DNA from 2 places in the Blautia sp. HCP3S3_C4 genome. Region 1 is predicted to be linked to the other one. Evidence: riboswitches for the same ligand, from Rfam matches in the RefSeq annotation. Region 1 holds a riboswitch; the other holds the start of a gene.

Region 1 (9,921 bases):
TAATCCTCCAATACTGCAGAAATAATCTCCATATTCAGCTCATTGTCCTCCACAGTCAGGATCCGCCTGCCCTTCAGCTCTACAGCAGTATTTTCTGATTCCTCCTGCTTCTGCTCTTTCGGCGACTCTGTCAGGGGTAGCCTTAGTGTGAAGCTGAAGATACTTCCCCGTCCCGGTTCACTCTCCAGCATGATATTGCTGCCCATCATATGAATAAGACGGTTGCTGATCGCCAGTCCCAGCCCGGTTCCCTGACGGTAAGCACTGTCCTTTTGTCTTACCTGCTCGAAGTTCTGGAAAATCCTCTGCTGATCCTCTTTCCTTACACCGATTCCGTCATCCTTCACTGCAAAATAAATCTCTGAAGCATTGCCGTCTATGCAAGTCTCCACTGCCTCAAAGCGGATATTTCCGCCCTCAGGCGTATACTTGGAAGCATTTCCCAGCAGATTGACCAGCACCTGACAAAGACGAAGCTCATCTGCCAGGAACCAGGAATTCTTCAGGGCAATGTACTCTGTATATTCCTGCTGTTTTTCCCTGAACCTGGATTCAACCAGATCATGAATACCCATAAGCTTCTTTTTCATATTCACTTTGGACGGCTGAAGCTGCATTTTACCGCTTTCAATCTTGGACATATCCAGAATATCATTTACCAGAGACAGCAGATACTGGGAAGAGTTTCTGATCTTTTCCAGACATTCCACTCTTCGCTCCTCTGTCTGATCCTCCTTCAGGGCAATGGCTGTCATACCCATAATCCCATTCATCGGTGTACGAATCTCATGAGACATCCGGGCCAGGAAATCCGATTTTGCCTGTGCAGACAGGTCGTGCTTCTCCTGATTGATTCTGTTCTGGATAATCGTCACGATCTCACGGATTTCCTTATAATCATTATCCGATTTCAGGACTTCCTCATTTTCTCCCATGAAAAATATGGTTCCGGAATACTGTCCGTTGTCCGTCATATCTGCCCCTATTCCCTTACCCGGGTCAAGGAAGGAAGCAAACATTGGATTCTCTGTGATCTCACTGCTTACAGGCCAGATATCCCTGCCTGCATGGGCCTTTGTAAATCTTCTGAAATCTGCCTCTGTACACTGAGCCATTTTTTCAGATTTCCGATTTCCCTCTGAATACTCACCGGACTCAATGTGGTCGACCTCCGGTTTCTTCCGCCATTGATACTCCAGTGTATTTACCATATTTTCCCTGTCATAAGCAGTGATCACCAGATTATCCAGCGAATATCTGGAGTTCAACTCTTCTGCAAACAGATCCAGTGGAACACTATAATCTGCTCCTCTGTCAAAAAGGTTCAGGGTAATGGACATCAGACTCATCTGCTCCGTGTAAGCTACAGAAATAATTTTACCAAAGTCCCAGTCATCTGAGAGGACTTTGTTCTGCTTCAGCCTGTTTTCCAGCTGCTCTGCCAGTTTTTCAGTCTCAGTCACCCTGTCGGCCTGTACCATTTCACTGATTAACGCAGGTTTCAAAACATCCCTATGGATCAGCTGACTGAATTCCTGCTCCACCTGACGGATCATAATCTGAACAGTTTTCTCATCCAGCTGTGACAGCCAGCCCCCTACTGTCCCTGCGCTTACACGCACCAGAACCGGCTGGTCTTTCATGGCTTCACAGGTTTTTCTCAGAATCTTTGCCAGCTGTTTCAGAAGCAGATCTCCAACAATCAGTCCATACTGCTTATTGATCTGTCGGAAAGGATATATATGAAGAGCAAAAAGGGTTCCCTCCTGCTGGGTGCTGCGCATATCCTGGATCACCTGCAGCCCTTCTTTCATATTATAAAAGGAAGTGACCGGATCCATTTTTTTCCTGCGGATCTCCTCCAGCTCCTGTTCCTTCTGCTGATTGATATTGTGCAGATATCCTGTGATCATGGCTCTGGCATCTGTTTCATCAGAAACCACCTTTGCCGACAGGTTAAACCACTGATAATCTCCTTCTTCATTCTGTTTCAGTCTGAAATCTTCATCTATGGTATCCACAGCATACGCAAAGCAGTCTGTGATCCTTCTCAGGTCCAGAGGATGAACATAAATGCCTGTAAGGATTTCCAGCTGCTGGCTGCGGCTCCAGATGCCATCCCTTCTTTCGCTGTTCATAATTTCAATCTTACCCTCCCGGATCCGGTAGGTAAAAAAGATATCCTCAGAGCTCTCCACAGCAATCCGGTAACGTTCCTTTTCCTCTCTCAGCTGATCCTCTGTCTTTTTCTGAGCCTCTGTGGCACTCTCCAAAACATCATGAAGTTCATCTATCTCCAGAATCTTAGAGGGTGGAAAGCTCCGGATTCCCTCTGGTCCCTTTCTCACACTGTTCATAAGGGAATGAACCGGTTTCATTACACGCCCTACCACAAAGATAACCACACAAATCCCAATGACAGCACAGACAAGCAGAACATTTAAAATACCTCTGTACAGCCCTTCTCCCATTCCGAATATTGACTTCTCTGTTACCAGAGCACACAGCTCCCATTCTGTATTGTCATAGGGGACATTATTGCTGTACAGACTCATGGGACTGATCAGTGCATAGATTTTCTGCTTTCCTCTGAGCACATCCTTTACCACATACAGATCTGTTTCCTTTTGCGGTAAAAGTGTAAAGGTTCCTCCCTGTCTGTGCACTGCTTCATGCAGGCTTCCCTGTCCGGTCACGCAGATATACTCTTTCTCTCCTTGTTTATAGGACAGTATATATCCTGCATTCAGATTCTCATCCAGCTCCCTCACATCCATATATTCTTCCAGCAAATTGAGAGATACCTCAACTCCCAGGATTCCATATACCTCATTTCCATAAACCAGGGGCAGAGAATAGGTTATCATCTCATGGTTGTCCATGGGATTCTCTTCCAGGATAAAAGGCTCTGACCAGTATCCCAGATTCACCATATCTGTATAAGGATGGGCGAGAGCCCCTTTATAGGGCTGGTAAAAGAACTCATCTGCTGCCCGCTTTCCCTCTCCTGCCAGGCTAAATCGAGTAGACCAGGCATAATCCAGGGAAATGGATGCCTTGCGGGCCAGATTCTTGTTTCCTCTCTCCAACAGCAAGTCTGTATTGGTAGCAGTTTTTCTCTGAGGATCAGAATCCCTTATAAAGAATCCGTTATAATCTGAGGCTTCTTCCACCGGATCCCCATTGGTCAGAACCAGAAATAATCCGGAGGCTGTATTTCTCTGCACCGCTCTGATCATATTGGGAAAAATTCGCTGCAGATAGGCCTCCTGAAGACTTTTACTCTCCCTGAATTCTGCAATATCCAGCTCCTGCTCTTCCAGGAAATTACCCAGGCTGTTTGTCAGATCCTGGCGTTCCTCCCGCACAGAGGACCACTGGTCTGCCATTGCAGTCTGAAGCATCAGCTGTCTGTTCCGGAGAATATTGGAATCTGCCTCCAGTATATTTTTCTCCATCTTTGATTTTGCCCCGCTGCACACAAGCATGGTGAACAATAAGCTTCCCTGAAGCAATACAATTCCACAAAGAGGAATCAAAAAGATTCTCAGCAAAGGCTTTTTCTGCTTTTGGATCTTTTTCATCTTAATCTCCTTTTTTATTCAACACTTGCACTTAATGCTTTGCAAAATTCCTCATACCACTGGTCAAAGGCCTGATCTGTGAGATACTCAGCAGCTGCCTCCTTCCTGGAAATACCGGAAGCCACTTTTTCATCGATGGCTGTTTTATCTGCTGTGGCTTTATCAGACAGATTATACTCCAGGATCTGACGGGCATCATAGCTTTTTTCAAAACATGCCGAAGTATAAAATTGTGTCTTGTCAAAGGTGTCCATCGTATCCTTCAGACAATCATAAGCCTTCTGGCTGATGTCAATGGAATTCTCTTTGACCACCCGATCCAGGGCCTTGATGGTATTTGCATCCTTCCGCACAGGCAGATAAGCCGATTCACACACAAATCTCAGATTCTGCTCCTTCTGAGTAAACCATTTCAGGAATACACTGGATGCATATTCATGTTTCTCGTCAGATTTGGACATAGCCATACCTGCGCCCTGCTGTACCTTGTAGTCTTTGCCACCCTTAAGGAGCGGTGCATTCCGGACAATATAATCAATCGTATAGCTTTCCTCATCATCCTCTACCTTATCCGGGAAGTACATGGCAGATGCCGTAGAACCTGTGTAAGCCAGGATATCTCCTGTCTTCACATCATCGGAGCGGAATTTACCAAAGGCTGCGAAATATCCCATAACATAGGGTACATAATAATCGTCCCACAGCCGGCGGATGCTCTCCTTGTCTGTATCCACAGTAACCTTGCCGTCCTTCACCTGGAACAAATCTTTTCCCAACTGCTTCATCCCAATGATAAAATAATTTGCCATGGCATCTCTGCCATAGAAAGCCTTGCCGTCATCAGCCACATCCGGCGTCATAGCATCTGTCCAGTCATAATATTTCTCAGCTACCTCTCTTACTCCCTCCAGGGTAGAAAGCTGATCCAGAGTAACCCCTGTAGCACTGGCAAAGGGTTCCCAGTCTGTCTTGTTGATCATCATGATCTCTGTTGATTTTGCTACAGGAAAGAGATACAGGGCTTTGTTCCCCTCAAAATATCCCTCCTGGATATAGGAATCCACATATTCTGACAGCTCCTCCTCCGTAAAATACTGAGACAGATCTGCCAGACCGATTTTTTTCTCAATGGTATAAGCCACATCTGCATAGGAGGAAAAGATGTCGGGCATCTCATCCGCACCTACCAGTCCATCTGCTGCATCTGTGATGGCTTTCTCCAGATCAGCCACAGATCCCTGGCTGTAGCTTTTTACAGAAATTCCTTCATCCTTGCCTATCGTATTATTAAACTCATCTACCAGGTTATCAAAGGCTGTCTGCTGCAGGCCATTGTAATAATGCCATACAGTCAGGGAAACAGGATTCTCAGGATCCAGCTTTACTGTTTTTGCAGAATTCTTTTCTGTATGATTGCTGTCAGTAATTCCACAGCCCGTCAGCGCAGAAGCTGCTATGGCTGCGACCAGCATACTGACCAGAAGTTTCTTTTTCATCTTGTATGTTCTCCTATTATATTTTCCTGTTGTTATTTTATCCTTTTCTGTCATTGGTGTAAATACCAAGACATAAAAATGCCCCGTGGCCGAAGCAACGGAGCATTTCTCATTTTACATGCTTATAATTCCCAGTACATTGGCAATAGAGCTAAGCAGGATAATGATCAGACAGGCAGGAGCAAAGTATTTCAGGAATACTTTGTACAGCTTCTTTCTGCGGAAGGGAGAGGACTGCTCAATCTCCTTTGTGATTCTGTCAATTCCAACTACCTTCAATACCAGAATACAGGTTGCAAGTGCTGCCAGAGGCATCATAACAGAGTTTGTGGTAAAATCAAAGAAGTCCAGGAAATTCATTCCAAAGATACGGATGAAATCCAGAAGTCCATATCCCATAGAAGAAGCAGTTCCAAGAACGATCATAACCACTGCCATCAATGCGCAGCTTCCTTTACGTCCCCAGTGAAGCTCATCCATGATTGTGGAAACACTGGTCTCCATCAGAGAAACTGCACTGGTCAGTGCCGCAAGCAGTACCAGTACAAAGAATACAATTCCTGTCACAGTACCCAGACCCATACTTGCAAATACCTTGGGCAGGGTAATAAACATCAGGGACGGTCCTGCCTGAAGAGTCTCAGGGTTCCCGCCTGAAAAAGCGAACACTGCCGGAATAATCATCAGGCCGGCAAGCATGGCAATACCTGTATCAAAAATCTCAACCTGTGTAGTAGATCTCTCAATATCCATATCCTTTGGAACATAGGAACCATAGGTATATAAGATTCCCATTGCAATGGACAGGGAATAGAACATCTGTCCCATAGCTGCCACTACCGTCATCCAGGAGAAGTTTTTCACATTGGGGATAAGGAAATATTTCACACCCTCCAGTGCACCCGGACGTGTGACAGAATAAATGGTAACTACAACTGCCAGGATTACCAGAACCGGCATCATGATCCTTGACATTCTCTCTATTCCATTTTGTACACCGCCCAGAATAATGGCAAAGACAAACACAGCAAAAACAATAAACCACAGCTCTGCCTGCCAGGAATCTGCAATAAAGCTTCCAAAGTATCCGTCCTCAGATACTTTCTGTACATTTCCTTTGAAATATTCCACCAGATATTTAACTACCCAGCCTCCGATGGTACTGTAATAGGGAACGATCAGCATGGGGATCACTGCATTCAGCCATCCGCTCACCTTAAAGACTTTCTTTTTCCCAAAATGTGCAAAAGCACCTACCGGACTCTTTCTGGTCATTCGTCCCAGAGCTGTCTCTGACATGATCAGCACATAACCAAAGGATGCTGTCAGAAGAATATAGATCAGCAGGAAGATCCCACCGCCATATTTCGCTGCAAGGTAGGGAAATCTCCAGATATTCCCCAGTCCTACTGCTGAACCGGCAACTGCCAGTACATAACCGATCCTGCCGGAAAAGCTCCCCCTTTGATGGCTATGCGTAGAATTTTTTTCGTTTTTCATCTTACACCTCGTTAGAAAGGCCTCCCTCCGGATTTCTCCCGGGGAGGTCTGAATTTTTTCTACTCATATAGTATCAAAAGGGAGCAGGAATGTCAAAGACTATTACCTATATATCCCTCTGTTGACAATACCCATACAAAAGGATTACACTTTCATCAATGAAAACGTAAAGGAGTATCACGAAATGGAATTACAAAAGGGAAGACCTGAAAATACAGATGGCCGTCTGGACAAAGAAATCCGCGTCTATGATTTTTTAGATAAGCTTGGCATTCAATATCAGCGTATTGACCATGAAGCTGCTATGACTATGGAAGCCTGTGAAGAGATTGATCGTGCCCTTGGTGACAACACCACGATCTGCAAAAATCTGTTTCTGTGCAATCGCCAGGAGACGGATTTCTATCTTCTTCTGATGCCCGGTGATAAACCATTTAAGACCAAGGATCTCTCTGCACAGATCCACTCTGCCAGATTATCTTTTGCCAAACCGGAATATATGGAGAAATATCTTGATATCACCCCCGGATCCGTCAGTGTCCTGGGACTGATGAATGATTCCGAGAAAAAGGTGCAGCTTCTTATTGATGAAGATGTCATGAAGGAACCTTACTTCGGCTGTCACCCCTGCATTAACACTTCAAGTCTCAAATTTACAACCGAAGATCTGATGCAGAAAATCATCCCTGCACTGGAACATGAACCTGTCACAGTAACTCTGCCGGTTCCGGAATAAGGGAAGCAGATAACCAAAGACACAAGAAAGCCCTCAGCCATGGATTTTATCATAGGCGGTATGAAAGATGACTTGATTCGGTTAAAATATATATATTTTTTCCATCAAAATGTTATTGACGTAAGAACAACCACATGGTATTTTATTTTTGGAAAAAATGAAAATTATTTTAAAGGCAAATCTGTTGAAAGGCAGGGACGCAAAGCCAGAAGGGACTAAAGTCAGAAAGTTTGACCATGTCAGCCGGTTGCCACTGTTTCCATATCATCATAATATATGGAAAAGATGTTTGAACAGAAGAGATTCCGATACCTTTTATACTATATAGATGTGTGATTTTAAAGAAATATAGTAGGGACACTGGCAGATTTTGGCAGGTGTCCTTTTTGTATGCAAAAATGGGTAGCAAAACTATCAGGGACAAGTTTTCTGTATACAGATAAAAGAAGGCATAAGACGGAGAGAGGATTTTTATAAAATGAAAAATTATGAAGACAAAATATATTCTTTAGGTGAGACTGTAACGGGGCAGACACAGGCCATGTCACAGGCCGTACAGAAAACACTGGAAAATAATGGCGGGGTAGGTATAATGACAGGATCTTATGACCAAAACCTGTCTATTTTGTCTGTGACGAAAACAGTGAGATTGTGAATGCAAACTGGAGTCATGAATTCCGAAAAATGCTTGGCTATCATGACACTCTGGACTTTCCGAATAAACTGGAATCCTGGTCAGATCTTCTGCATCCACAGGATAAAGAAAGAGTAATGGTGCAGCTTCAGGCGGCAATTAAGGATAAGACGAACCAGATAAAATACCAAGTAGAGTATCGTATGAGAATGAAGGATAATCAATACCAGTGGTTTCGGGCATCGGCAGAAGTGGAAACGGCAGAAAATAGAAAAATTGCAGTTGAAAAAGTAGAAGCTTCTCCGAAAGACTTGTATGATCTTGTTTTTATGGATATCCAAATGCCTGTCATGAATGGTTATGAGGCAACCGCAGCAATCAGGAGCCTTCCGGGTGAACAGGGAAAACTGCCGATTGTTGCCATGACTGCCAATGCTTTTGCAGAAGATGTACAACTGGCCAAAAATACAGGCATGAATGGACATATCGCAAAACCGCTGGATATGAATAAGCTGAATGATGTTCTGGAAAGCTGGCTGTAACTGATTTTCATGTGATCACAAAGTATATTACTAGGAACAGAGTGAACAGATATCCTGTTTATTTTTGTCCAATGCCTTTTTAAACAGTTTCTTTAATTCGCACAATTCAGGAATATCAGCAATGCTATCAATAAACGCCTTTAATGAACAGGGCGGAACAAGTGTAACACCACAATATGCAAGCCCTTTGCCTTTAACAGAAAGTGTATGCCAATAAAAGTCAATGGATGAAAGTCTTTCAACAACACCTTCTAAATCTTTATCATCAACAGAAATGCATTCGTATTTCCACGGTTCATATTCGTCATATCGCTCGCTCTGCCGAGGAGTATTCATCATAATTCCAAACTCATGTTTTGCCATATACCATCACCTCCGCAACTCCCGATTTTGCGATTACATAATCTGGGAGTTGTCTGTTATTAAATACCTGCGGCAAATTCTTCTATTAAACTGTTTATCAATTCCGGTTTATCTGTATTAGAATTATGTCCAGCTCCTTCAATCCACTCCAAAGGAATTTTGCTCTTTTGGTGCCATGCTTTGTTATACCTTATACATGAACCGGCATGGTCTTGAGTTCCACATATTAACAGAGATGGGCACTTCAGTTCATATGGCAGATTCTTTTCCATTGCCTCTGCCAAAATACGAAAACCATGCCCAGCAATTTGCGCATAACGCTTTTGGTCACCATCATAGACCAGCATCATTTCACGCATTAGATTTCTGCCATAATCAGACGTGGCAACTCCTTCCGTCCCCAATTTCAAAAGCAATTTCCACGGATAATGAGCATATACTGGTTCCATTCGCTTCAGAAGCCAGAGTTCAACCGCAGTCACATAGTTTCGTTGCAACGGTGCAGAGTCAATGGAGACAAAACCTGTTAATCGGTTTGGATAGAGCTGTGCATAAGCCTGCCCAACATATCCGCCCATAGACTGCCCAACAATGACCGGTTTGGCAATTTTATCTTGATTTAAAATATCGTTCATCCATTTTGCCTTATCGAACAAATCGAAATCAAACCGAAACGGCCATGAAGCGGCGTGTGCCGGTGCATCCCATACCACAACATTATACTTCTCCTTGAAATGTTGAATCTGCTTATCAAACAATCTATGATCGGCAGTCAATCCGGGCAGAAAAACAAGGGTAATTTCATCCGGGTGTGAAACGTTTGTCCAATAGTGGATTGTTCCGCAAGGAGTCTGATATGTTTTTTCTTCCATTAATTTTCTCTCCAAAACTTACGATTTGTTAAACTCAACACACCTATTATACCTTATATCGGCAGATTCGCATATCCATTTTATGTCATATTTCTGCAATATAAAAGGTCAAACCCGTCAAGCCCGATGGTTACTGACGAATCTGACCTTTTATAATCAAATTTCTGAATTTTTTCTTCTATTATAATATGTGT
Region 2 (9,921 bases), on a different contig from region 1:
TCATTTTCGGACTTTTCAATGGCCGCTTAGAAATTTCTTAAAAAAATAAAAACCTGCTAAAAAGTTTTTAACTTTTCTTAGCAGGTTTTTGTTTTACTAATCCGTCAGAATATTTTGCAAGGTATTGATCAATTCCTCTATAACAATTGGTTTGGATAAGAATCCATTCATACCACATGTCAGTGCTTTCCTTCTGTCTTCGTCAAAAGCATTGGCAGTCATGGCAAGGATTGTAATTCCCGCCAGTGAAGGATCATCCAGTGAACGGATCTGCTCAGTAGCCTCATATCCATTCATTACAGGCATCTGCACATCCATAAGCACCAGATCATAATCACCTGGTGTTGAATTCTTAACTTTCTCCACAGCCTCTGCTCCATCTTCCGCTGTATCAACCCGAAAACCATATTCACTAAGGAGCGCTACTGCAATTTCACTGTTCAGTTCATTATCTTCCACAAGCAGTATGCGCCTGCCTCTGAAATCTGAACTTGCTGCCGGAAGAATATTATCCTCTGCCTCAGCCTGCTTCTGGCCGATAGCAGCCATCAGAGTCTCTCTGATATCTGACATAAACATAGGTTTGGCACAGAACGCAGTTACCCCTGCTGCCCTGGCTTCCACTTCAATATCTGACCAGTCATAAGCAGTCAGGATAATGATCGGCGTATCGTCACCAAGACTACGGATCTGACGGGTAACTTCAATGCCGTTCATATCCGGCAGACGCCAGTCAATGATATAAGCATGGAATGCATCACCCATTTCCATAGACTGTCGTGCGCGGAGAACAGCCTCCTTACCGGAAAGTGTCCATTCCGAACGCATTCCAACCTTTACAAGCATCTTAGTCACACTGTCACAGGTATTGAAATCATCGTCTACTACCAATGCCTTCAGGCCTTCCAGCTCTGCGATTTTCTCTATACGGTGATTCTCAGGCTGGATCCGCAATGGCAGGCGGATAATAAATTCAGTACCTTTTCCCTGTTCTGTCTGAACTTCAATGGTTCCACCCATCATATCCACGATGTTCTTGGTAATAGCCATGCCCAGCCCTGTACCCTGAGTCCTGCTTACAGTGGAAGTCCGCTCTCTCTCAAAAGGAGAAAAGATCTTCTGTACAAATTTCTGACTCATGCCGATTCCGTTATCCTTTACCCGGATTTCGTACAGTTCACAGCCTCTCTGTGTACCCGGATACTCTCTCAGCCGGACAGAAACGGTTCCGCCTGCAGGAGTAAACTTGATCGCATTGGACAAAAGATTCAGCAGCACCTGATTCAGCCTGGTCTTGTCACAATAAACATCCTCATTGGTAACATCCATGACATCCATGTAAAGCTCCAGCTGTTTCGCATGGATCTGTCCGCTGATAATGGTTTTCAGATCATGAAGAACCTCTGACAGACTGACTTCCGTTTCTTCCAGATGAATCTTTCCACTCTCAATACGGCTCATATCCAGGATATCATTGATCAGTGAGAGCAGATGATTACTGGAGGAAAGAATCTTACCCAGATAATCCCGAACCCTTTCTTTATCATCAATGTTGCTTACAGCCAGTGTGGTAAAACCAATGATCGCATTCATTGGTGTACGGATATCGTGAGACATATTGGAAAGAAAGGTGCTCTTTGCCTTGTTTGCAGTCTCCGCAGCGCGAACCGCCTCAGAAAGGGCCTGATTCATTTTTCTGTCAGAGGTACGATCTGACAGAACCAGGATATATTTCTTTTTCCCGTTTACCTCGCTGCCCATTGCAACGTTATGAAACCAGCGGTGTTCTCCTGTTTTCTGATGAACATATTCAAAATCCCATTCCTGCTGCTCATGAACCTGGATTTCTTCCAGATAATTCTTCTCCGGATTTTCAACATCCCCGGAATGCAGTTTCCCAAGGACACAAATATCTTTACGGATCTGTTCTACTGTAATACCCAGCAGTTTTTCCACATTGGGACTGACGTAATCTACTTTATACGTTTTAGCATCCAGCAACAGGAAAACGTCATCCACATTCATTGAAAGCTTTTGAAACAGTTCGTCCTTATACAGGATCTCCGTATCCTTTCTCTTCAGGTTTACCCTGTTTTTTTGGAGAATAAATCCAATAAAAAGACCGGCAATACACAATGCTACGGCACTCACAAGCATTATAGTACTGCGCTGCAGAGCATTCATACTGGCATTGACGATATCAGCCTGGACAAGTCCCAGAAAGATCCAGTCCTGAGGTTTGGATTTCTCATAGACCAGATAGTAATCCTCTCCATCCAGATTTATCAGCATTGCATCTGTATGTCCTTCCTTAAACTCTTCTGAAAGCTTAAGGATCTCTTTTTCAGACAGAGTAGAATGTTCTCTCAGAATCCCAAAGAAATTATACACCTCTCCCCATGCCTCAGAAGAATGATCCACAACAACACGGCCATCCGGATGAACCACATAACTCTGGGCATTTCCATTGAAAGCAGAAATATTCAGCACATTTATGATATCAGAGTTTTCATAGGCAATGGCAATAGCATCATATTCAAAGCCCTGATAACTTCCATGAGGCCTGGGAGTAGCAAAAACAAGGAGCTGGGATTTTCCGGGAACCGTTGCATTGGTTATCACATCATTTCCCTGCCGGATCTCATCTTCAATATTTTCCTGCAATCCCAGATACCCGGTTTCACCTGTTGTCATCTTATAGTTCCCGTCCGCTGACAGGAAATAAAAATCTAAAAAGCCTGCATCTTCCTGTGCTTTCTCTATATACTCACGAATTTCACTTTCATCGGAAGTGTTCTGCAGATATTCCCCCCATATATGGAGATAAGTCAGATTCTTATTTGTCAGCTCACTTAGCATATTATCAGACAGATGAAAAATTTCTGTCAGGTGAGAAACACTTTCCTCATAAACAGTCTTCGATACAAACCCCAAATATCGGAAAACAGTCAAAAGGATTCCAACGAATAGGGCAATAAAAATTGCCGTATTCCATCGTTTTCTCGCAACCCGTTTCTTTCTGTTTGTATTATGATTCTTAACATCCATTCTTCTCACCTCAGAGTAATGTAGTCTTCAGGCTCTGCAAGAATGGCATTACCATCTGAAACATATGTTGTCCAGGTATCTTCCACAGAGGTATCCCCTCCATCAAATACAATATTTTCCTCTGCCGGATAAGCTTCCATATATTGTGGTGCTGCAAGACAGGTCACAGTAAAAGTATCCTTGTCCTGAATCTGTTTTCCATTCTTTGAAACTTTACTCAATGTATAACCATTATCCGTTTCCTTGATTTCTACAGAAATACCACTGAACACAGGCAGAGAGCCGCGGTTAAAGGGGATAAAGCCTCCCTGGTAGCCTTCTACGAAGTTTCTGACCATTTCCTTCAGTTCTGCCCCACTTATTTCGCTGCTGTAAGCGGAAAGCTCGTTTGGCATGATCATGTTGCCCGCCATTTTTTCTGTATAACCGGCCTTCAGTACATTTCCCGTAAAGCTGTTTCCTGTTGCAATCAGCACATCCGTCCCATAAATACCGCGCAAAGTGTTTGCCATAACAGAATAGGCTTCATTGCCTCCGCTGGTATGGAAACGATTGGAATAAGTTTTCTTTGAATCCAGCACAATATCCTCAGAAGTGGATTTTTCTTCAAGAAGCTGGGAATTAAATGACTGATAAGCCTGCTCTGCATTATATTCTCCTGAGATCATCTTGGACACCACATCTCTGGAAACGGAGAAAAAGTCATTTGACGCAATACGGATATACATATGGTTTTCTTCAATCACAGGTTTCACATCCTTCAGATATTCCGTAAGCTGGAAATCCACATCCTGGCTGTAGCTTAACAGATCCTGCCCATCATAAATAATCCGGTTCTGCGCATCCTCTGAAAGCATTGTGTTCAGTACCTTCATTGCTTTCTGCCGGCGTGTTTCATCCTTTGTCAGGTCACGGTTTAAAGCTATCTGGAAATATGGTGTAGTCATCAGCCACTTTTCGCCGTTCTGCTGAAAGAATGGCAGGAATGTTGTGTTAATGCCCTGATCCTGGAACATTTTTACACCGAAAGAACTGCCGAAATACATGGCAAGCTTGCCACTTTGGTACATCTCAACCACATCATCATAATTCATATCCAGATCATCCCGGCTCAGCCCTGTATCCTGAATAAACTGCTCCATACGTTCAAAAGCCTCCGGCCAGACGGTACTGTCCAGACCTTCTCTCTTTGTATTGTCCGGGTCACTGTAGATAGTACGCCACTTACGTCCATCCACAGAAGACAGCTCTGATGCAGACAGACCCTGCAGTGTTTCCATACAGGTATAATCATAGTAATAGTCTGCAGTAAACCCACGGATACCCACCTCATCAAATGCCTGGCAGGCAGAAACGAAGCTTTCATAATCCGTTGGAAGAGGAATATCATACTTTTCAAAAAGATCTTTGTTCACTACAAAGCCATGGGCATCTGCACACACAGGAAGCCAGTTTACACTGCCATCCTGATTTTTGAAATTGTTAAGGTAGGTATCATAGACAGCACCTGCAGCATTGGTTGTGGAAAGATCCATCAGACTGTCCTTCAGGGGGCTTGCATCATGGAGGGAAAACCGGCAGCAAGTTATAATATCCGGCAATCCACCGTTTTCGTTCAGAAAACGATAGAAATCCAGATCATTATTGCCTACTACAAATTCAATGTTGATATCCGGAAGCTGTTCCTGGATGTATGATGCGTATTTTTCATACAGATTTGTGGTCCATAGATACACTGTGATAGTTTCCGCGTCTTCTTTTTCCGTACTTTTCCTGCCGCAGCCAGACAGAAGTGACATGACTGTCACCATCACCAAAAGTACAGAAACTAACTTGTTCCATTTTTTCTTTTTCATTATCACTTCTCCCTCTGATTGCGTTTTACTAACTCATTGATCACTTTTACTAATAATTTCCCATCAACAGGCTTGGCAATATGTTCATCCATTCCTGCTGTTCTTTTCTATTGTCCCTCAAATTTAACCGAATCAGGTAAGTCCCCTGCGGAGATTTCAAATATCCGCTTGAAGCAAAAAAAAATTCCATGTAAAAAATTTTTACAGGAACTTTTTCCATAATGCCCATTTAACATTTTACCTTTTATTATTACTGAGGCATGATGCAACCGGCTGGCATGGCCAGATTTCAGTCTGACTTTAGCTCCTTCTGGCTTTGCGTCCCGGCTTTTCAACCGGCTTGCTAATAAATATGCCATAAAAAATCTTTTTTTATTATAGCACTCATACTATATCATGTCTATAAGAAAATATGTTACTGTTCACAGCAACACGCTTCGCGATGCACAGAATTTATGCTAATCGCATAAATTCGCGCAGTATGTCTCGGGTTTTCTGTGACCTTCGCTCACAAAAAACACCTCGCGGGATATTGCCAGTGAACAGTAACGAAAATATACCTCTTAACATACAAATCCAGCTTCCCATCAAAACTTAAGAGAAATTTACCGGAATGAAACTCCTTCATCAACCGGCCATGATTTTCTAAGTGCACCATAGGAGATCAGAAAATTCGCAAGCCAGCCGGCCGGTACAGCAAGCCAGACAAATGCAATTCCATAACGCGGTGCAAAGATCAAAGCCACTGATAGACGGATTGAAAGGTTTACCATATTGGCAATAAGAAATGGCCGCATGATTCCAAGTCCACGAAGGACTCCATCTGTTGCCATCTTAATACCCATAAAAATAAAGAAATAACCCAGCCATTTCATATAATCCCCGGATACCTGATATGCCAGAGCAGTTCCATCTTTTCCCAGGAATAAGGAAGAAATTGGAGTGTGCAGTGTTTCAATGACTATGAAAGCAAGGACTGCGAAACACAGATCCAACACCAGTGCAGCGCGATATCCTTTTTTGATACGTTCTATTTTCTTTGCCCCAAGATTCTGGGATACATAGGGCGAAACCGCATTACCAATGGATACAAATATCAGTGAAAAAACATTCTCTACTCTCATGGTTGCCGCATAACCTGCCAGCGCCTGTGTACCGAAGGGATTTACAACTGCCTGTACGATCATCATACCAATTGACACTGTGGATTGCTGAAGAACCGATGGTACTGCAATACGAAGCATGGAATGTAACTCCTGCCTGTCAAACCAGTGAAATCGGCTTTTATATCGACGCATCCGGTTAAAGAAAATCAAAAGGGAAAACACTGCGGAAATCCCCTGCGCAATGAGAGTTGCAAGTGCGGCACCGAACACACCCAGCCCTAAACCTGCCACCATCCAAAGATCCATAACAATATTCAAAACAGAAGAAAATATCAAAAGACCCAGCGGGATCTTAGATTCGCCGATGGAGTTGAACATCGTTGAAAGGATATTGTACATAAACAGAAAGGGAAATCCAACAAAATAAACACGCAGATACAGTACTGCTTCATCCAGTATGTCAGCAGGTGTTTGTAATAAACTCATCATAAAATGAGAAAAGCCAAAGCCAAAAACCCCCAGAAGTATACTCAGAATCAGAAAACTGATCAACGATGTTGACACAATTGTTTTCATTTTGCTATAATTCTGGGCTCCAAAATAGCGGCTCACAAGTACACCTGCTCCTACACCTGCACCCAATGCTACACAGATGAATACATTGGTCAAAGCAGCACAGGCTCCAACTGCCGCAAGTGCCGAGGACCCCACAAACTGACCAACAATAATGGAATCAGCCATATTATATACTTGTTGAAAGAAGCTGCCCAGAATCATAGGCATTGCAAAAACAGTCAGTGCTTTAAGAGGGGCATCTGTGATTAAATATTCATCTTTTGACATTCTCCTTTTCCTCCATAAATTCCTGCTTTTTATCCGAAATCACGATCGTATTTACAAAATGTAAGTTTTAGATTTCGTTACGAAACAATTATATGCAGTTACAGTAAATAAGTCAAGCAGCTGTTTACTTTTAGTAATATAAATGATATGATATTTAAGAAAATCTGCTACCAGACGGACATTATTTTATATTATTTTACAGGAGGGAACTTATGTATCTGGACGGTTTAGATGAAATGGATCAGAAAATTATCCGGCTGCTTATAGAAAATGCACGCATCTCCTACTCTGATATTGGTGAAGAAACCGGTATTTCCAGAGTGGCAGTAAAAGTCCGTATCCAGGCTTTGGAGAAAAGAGGCGTAATCGAAGAATATACAACAATTATTAATCCGCAAAAAATCAGTGGGGCTGTATCATGCTACTTTGAAATTGAAACAAAACCGGAGTACCTGTCGCAGGTAACAGATATATTGTACAAAAATGATACAGTCACTCAGATTTACCGTGTCACAGGAAGAGACAAGCTTCATGTACATGCAGTTGCTTCATCAGGTGATGAAATGGAATACTTTCTGCATAATGTCATTGATACATTGCCCGGAATTATCAGCTGCAGCTGCAACACAATCTTATCACGCATTAAAGATATTAAGGGATTACGGCTATAGAAGTCTTTATTCTCTTTTCCGTCGCTTTTTAACCAAATCAAGTAAGTCCCCTGCTTCAATTGCGAAAAGCAATAAGCAGTGGGTGGGGACTTTTGTATCAGGAGGATTTTAATAATGTACACACATAAGGTTCAATACTACGAAACAGACAAAATGGGAATTACCCATCATTCCAATTATATACGATGGATGGAAGAGGCCAGAATTGACTTTTTGGAAAAATCCGGATTTTCCTATGATAAGCTGGAAAAGGACGGAATAATTTCACCGGTAATATCGGTCGAATGCTCTTACAAAAAAACTACTACCTTTTCTGATGAAATCAGTATTGAAGTAACAGCACTTGCGTTTAATGGTATAAAGCTGAAGCTAGGATATATAATGAAAAATGCAGAAGGCGTGACGGTATGTGAGGCTTCCTCCTGTCACTGTTTCCTGAATACAGACGGCTATCCCGTCCGCCTGAAAAAAGAATTTCCAGAATTTTATTCTACGTTAGCTTCATTAGTTTAATAGCCACTTTTTCGAGTAAAAGCCGGACGATCATTCGTCCGGCTTTGTCTTATTATTTCACTATATGATGACATGCCACAGCATGCTCTTTTTCTATTATCCGAAGCTCCGGCAGCTGTTTTCTGCATATTGGCTTTTGATTTTTCTACCTATAGAGGAAGGAGAATTCTTGCTATATATTATGTTATATATCATTCATTTTTTCAACAATAACTTTACATCTCTTTTTATAGAATGCAATGCCGTAAAGAGTAATATCTGAACGACCGTCATTTCTCAAATATTCGTAGTATCTTCTGTCTTTGATCTGTTTGATCGCTTTTTCACATGCTTTTTCCAATCCAGCTGCTTCTTTTGAATATTTAAGCTCAATTACGATACCGGCATCTGGATCTTCCGGCTCAACAAGGATATCTACAAAGCCTTCTCCGGCTTCTACATTTGACCGGACCACCCAGTCAGAATTTCCTGTTAACAAGCCAACCAAAAGAGTGTGATAGGAATTTTCTTTTTCTGTCTCCTGCGCCTTTGTGTCGAAGACACTGATCGAATTACTCAGAGTCCAGTTGAGATAGTGTTCTATCTCCTTTGTTTTCCCTTCTTTCATGGAATTCCAGAAATCTGTTAAACGATCTGTATTGCATCCAATGTTGTCTTTAAACCACTCCTGTATCTGAAAACGAAAAACCTCCCGGACTTCCTTGTTTGGGATAACCAATTTATAATCTCCTTGTTCTGTCATTCCCACCTGAGTCAGATATCCGGTTGTAAACAGTACGCTCCAGATATTGTCAATGCTGTTATCTATCTCGTCATATGTTAATTCCAAACGAACAAACTTTTCGATGGGTTCACCTGCTAGCAAACGTTCGATTTCGTCTCGGGTTGTACGGTTCGCTATGGATACGAAACGTTTTACAAGCGCATTACCACTGCTGTTGATCCAATAACATTGCGGCAGTTCCCCCGGGTTTTCACAAAGCAGATCCACGTGGTTGATCACATCCCAGGGACAGTAGATGTCAGCATCTCCAAAGCGATATCCATTATACCATTCCTTTATTTCCGATAAATGTGATTCCAGATGGTAATCTTTTAGCAGTTTTTCAACTTCAGCTTCCGTGAATCCAAATTGTTCATCAAAGCGCACGTCCGTAATGGAGAGAATCTTGAAATTGTTAAGACCGGTAAATATACTTTCCTTTGAAACCCGCAGGCATCCGGTCAAAACTGAAAACTGTAAAAATTCATTAGTTTTTAAAGCATCACCGAATAATGACCGGATAAGCGAAACCATTTCTCTGTAATAGCCGTTCTGGTATGCTTTATCGAGGGGAACATCATACTCATCTATCAGTATAATGACCTTTTGACCATAATGTCGAAATAATAACTCAGATAATGTCTGTAACGAGGACTCCAGTATGTCTTCATCCATAGAATATTTTCCATTGTCCATTCGGATCAGGGCAAGGTATCTTTCTTTTTCGTTTTCTGTCAGACTATCACTGTCTTGTAAAAAACGAAACCTCTCTGCTTCCCGTGCGATCAAATTGATAAGTTTTTGTGTTGCTTTTTCAAAGGAAAGACCATCTACACCCTTTAGGGTGAGGAAGATAACCGGAAACTGTCCGAAATATTTATCACATAGATCTTCTCTCAGCATGATATTCAGACCATCAAATAATGACTGGTCAGCACCAATTTCAAAGAAGCGGTGAAGCATGCTCATATTTAAGGTTTTTCCGAAACGTCGCGGCCTGGTAAAAAGATTTACCTTTCCCCAGTTGTCAAGGAGCTGTTCGATCAGTTTTGTTTTATCTACATAATAGAATCCGGCACAGCGGATCTCTCGAAAATCTTCTATGCCAACTGGTAATTTCA

Evidence for each region. A riboswitch is a leader RNA that binds a small molecule or an ion and turns the genes downstream of it on or off. The one in region 1 is predicted to bind cyclic di-GMP.
Region 2: linked by a shared signal. The riboswitch ahead of ACTNC6_RS07610 (extracellular solute-binding protein) and the one ahead of ACTNC6_RS06220 (PAS domain-containing protein) in region 1 are both predicted to bind cyclic di-GMP.

The regions. Positions count from the first base shown of each region.
Region 1 covers NZ_JBQHWF010000005.1:8,705-18,625, reverse strand. The annotation lists gene ACTNC6_RS06240 (ATP-binding protein) at 1-3,584, opposite strand, end outside; gene ACTNC6_RS06235 (extracellular solute-binding protein) at 3,599-5,080, opposite strand; gene ACTNC6_RS06230 (sodium-dependent transporter) at 5,195-6,580, opposite strand; gene ACTNC6_RS06225 (prolyl-tRNA synthetase associated domain-containing protein) at 6,765-7,316, shown strand; cyclic di-GMP riboswitch class I at 7,481-7,571, shown strand; partial or broken gene ACTNC6_RS06220 (PAS domain-containing protein) at 7,795-8,492, shown strand; gene ACTNC6_RS06215 (hypothetical protein) at 8,523-8,855, opposite strand; gene ACTNC6_RS06210 (alpha/beta fold hydrolase) at 8,915-9,727, opposite strand.
Region 2 covers NZ_JBQHWF010000006.1:117,480-127,400, reverse strand. The annotation lists gene ACTNC6_RS07615 (response regulator) at 97-3,048, opposite strand; gene ACTNC6_RS07610 (extracellular solute-binding protein) at 3,054-4,904, opposite strand; cyclic di-GMP riboswitch class I at 5,166-5,259, opposite strand; gene ACTNC6_RS07605 (MATE family efflux transporter) at 5,510-6,853, opposite strand; gene ACTNC6_RS07600 (Lrp/AsnC family transcriptional regulator) at 7,066-7,524, shown strand; gene ACTNC6_RS07595 (acyl-CoA thioesterase) at 7,639-8,037, shown strand; gene ACTNC6_RS07590 (AAA family ATPase) at 8,222-9,921, opposite strand, start outside.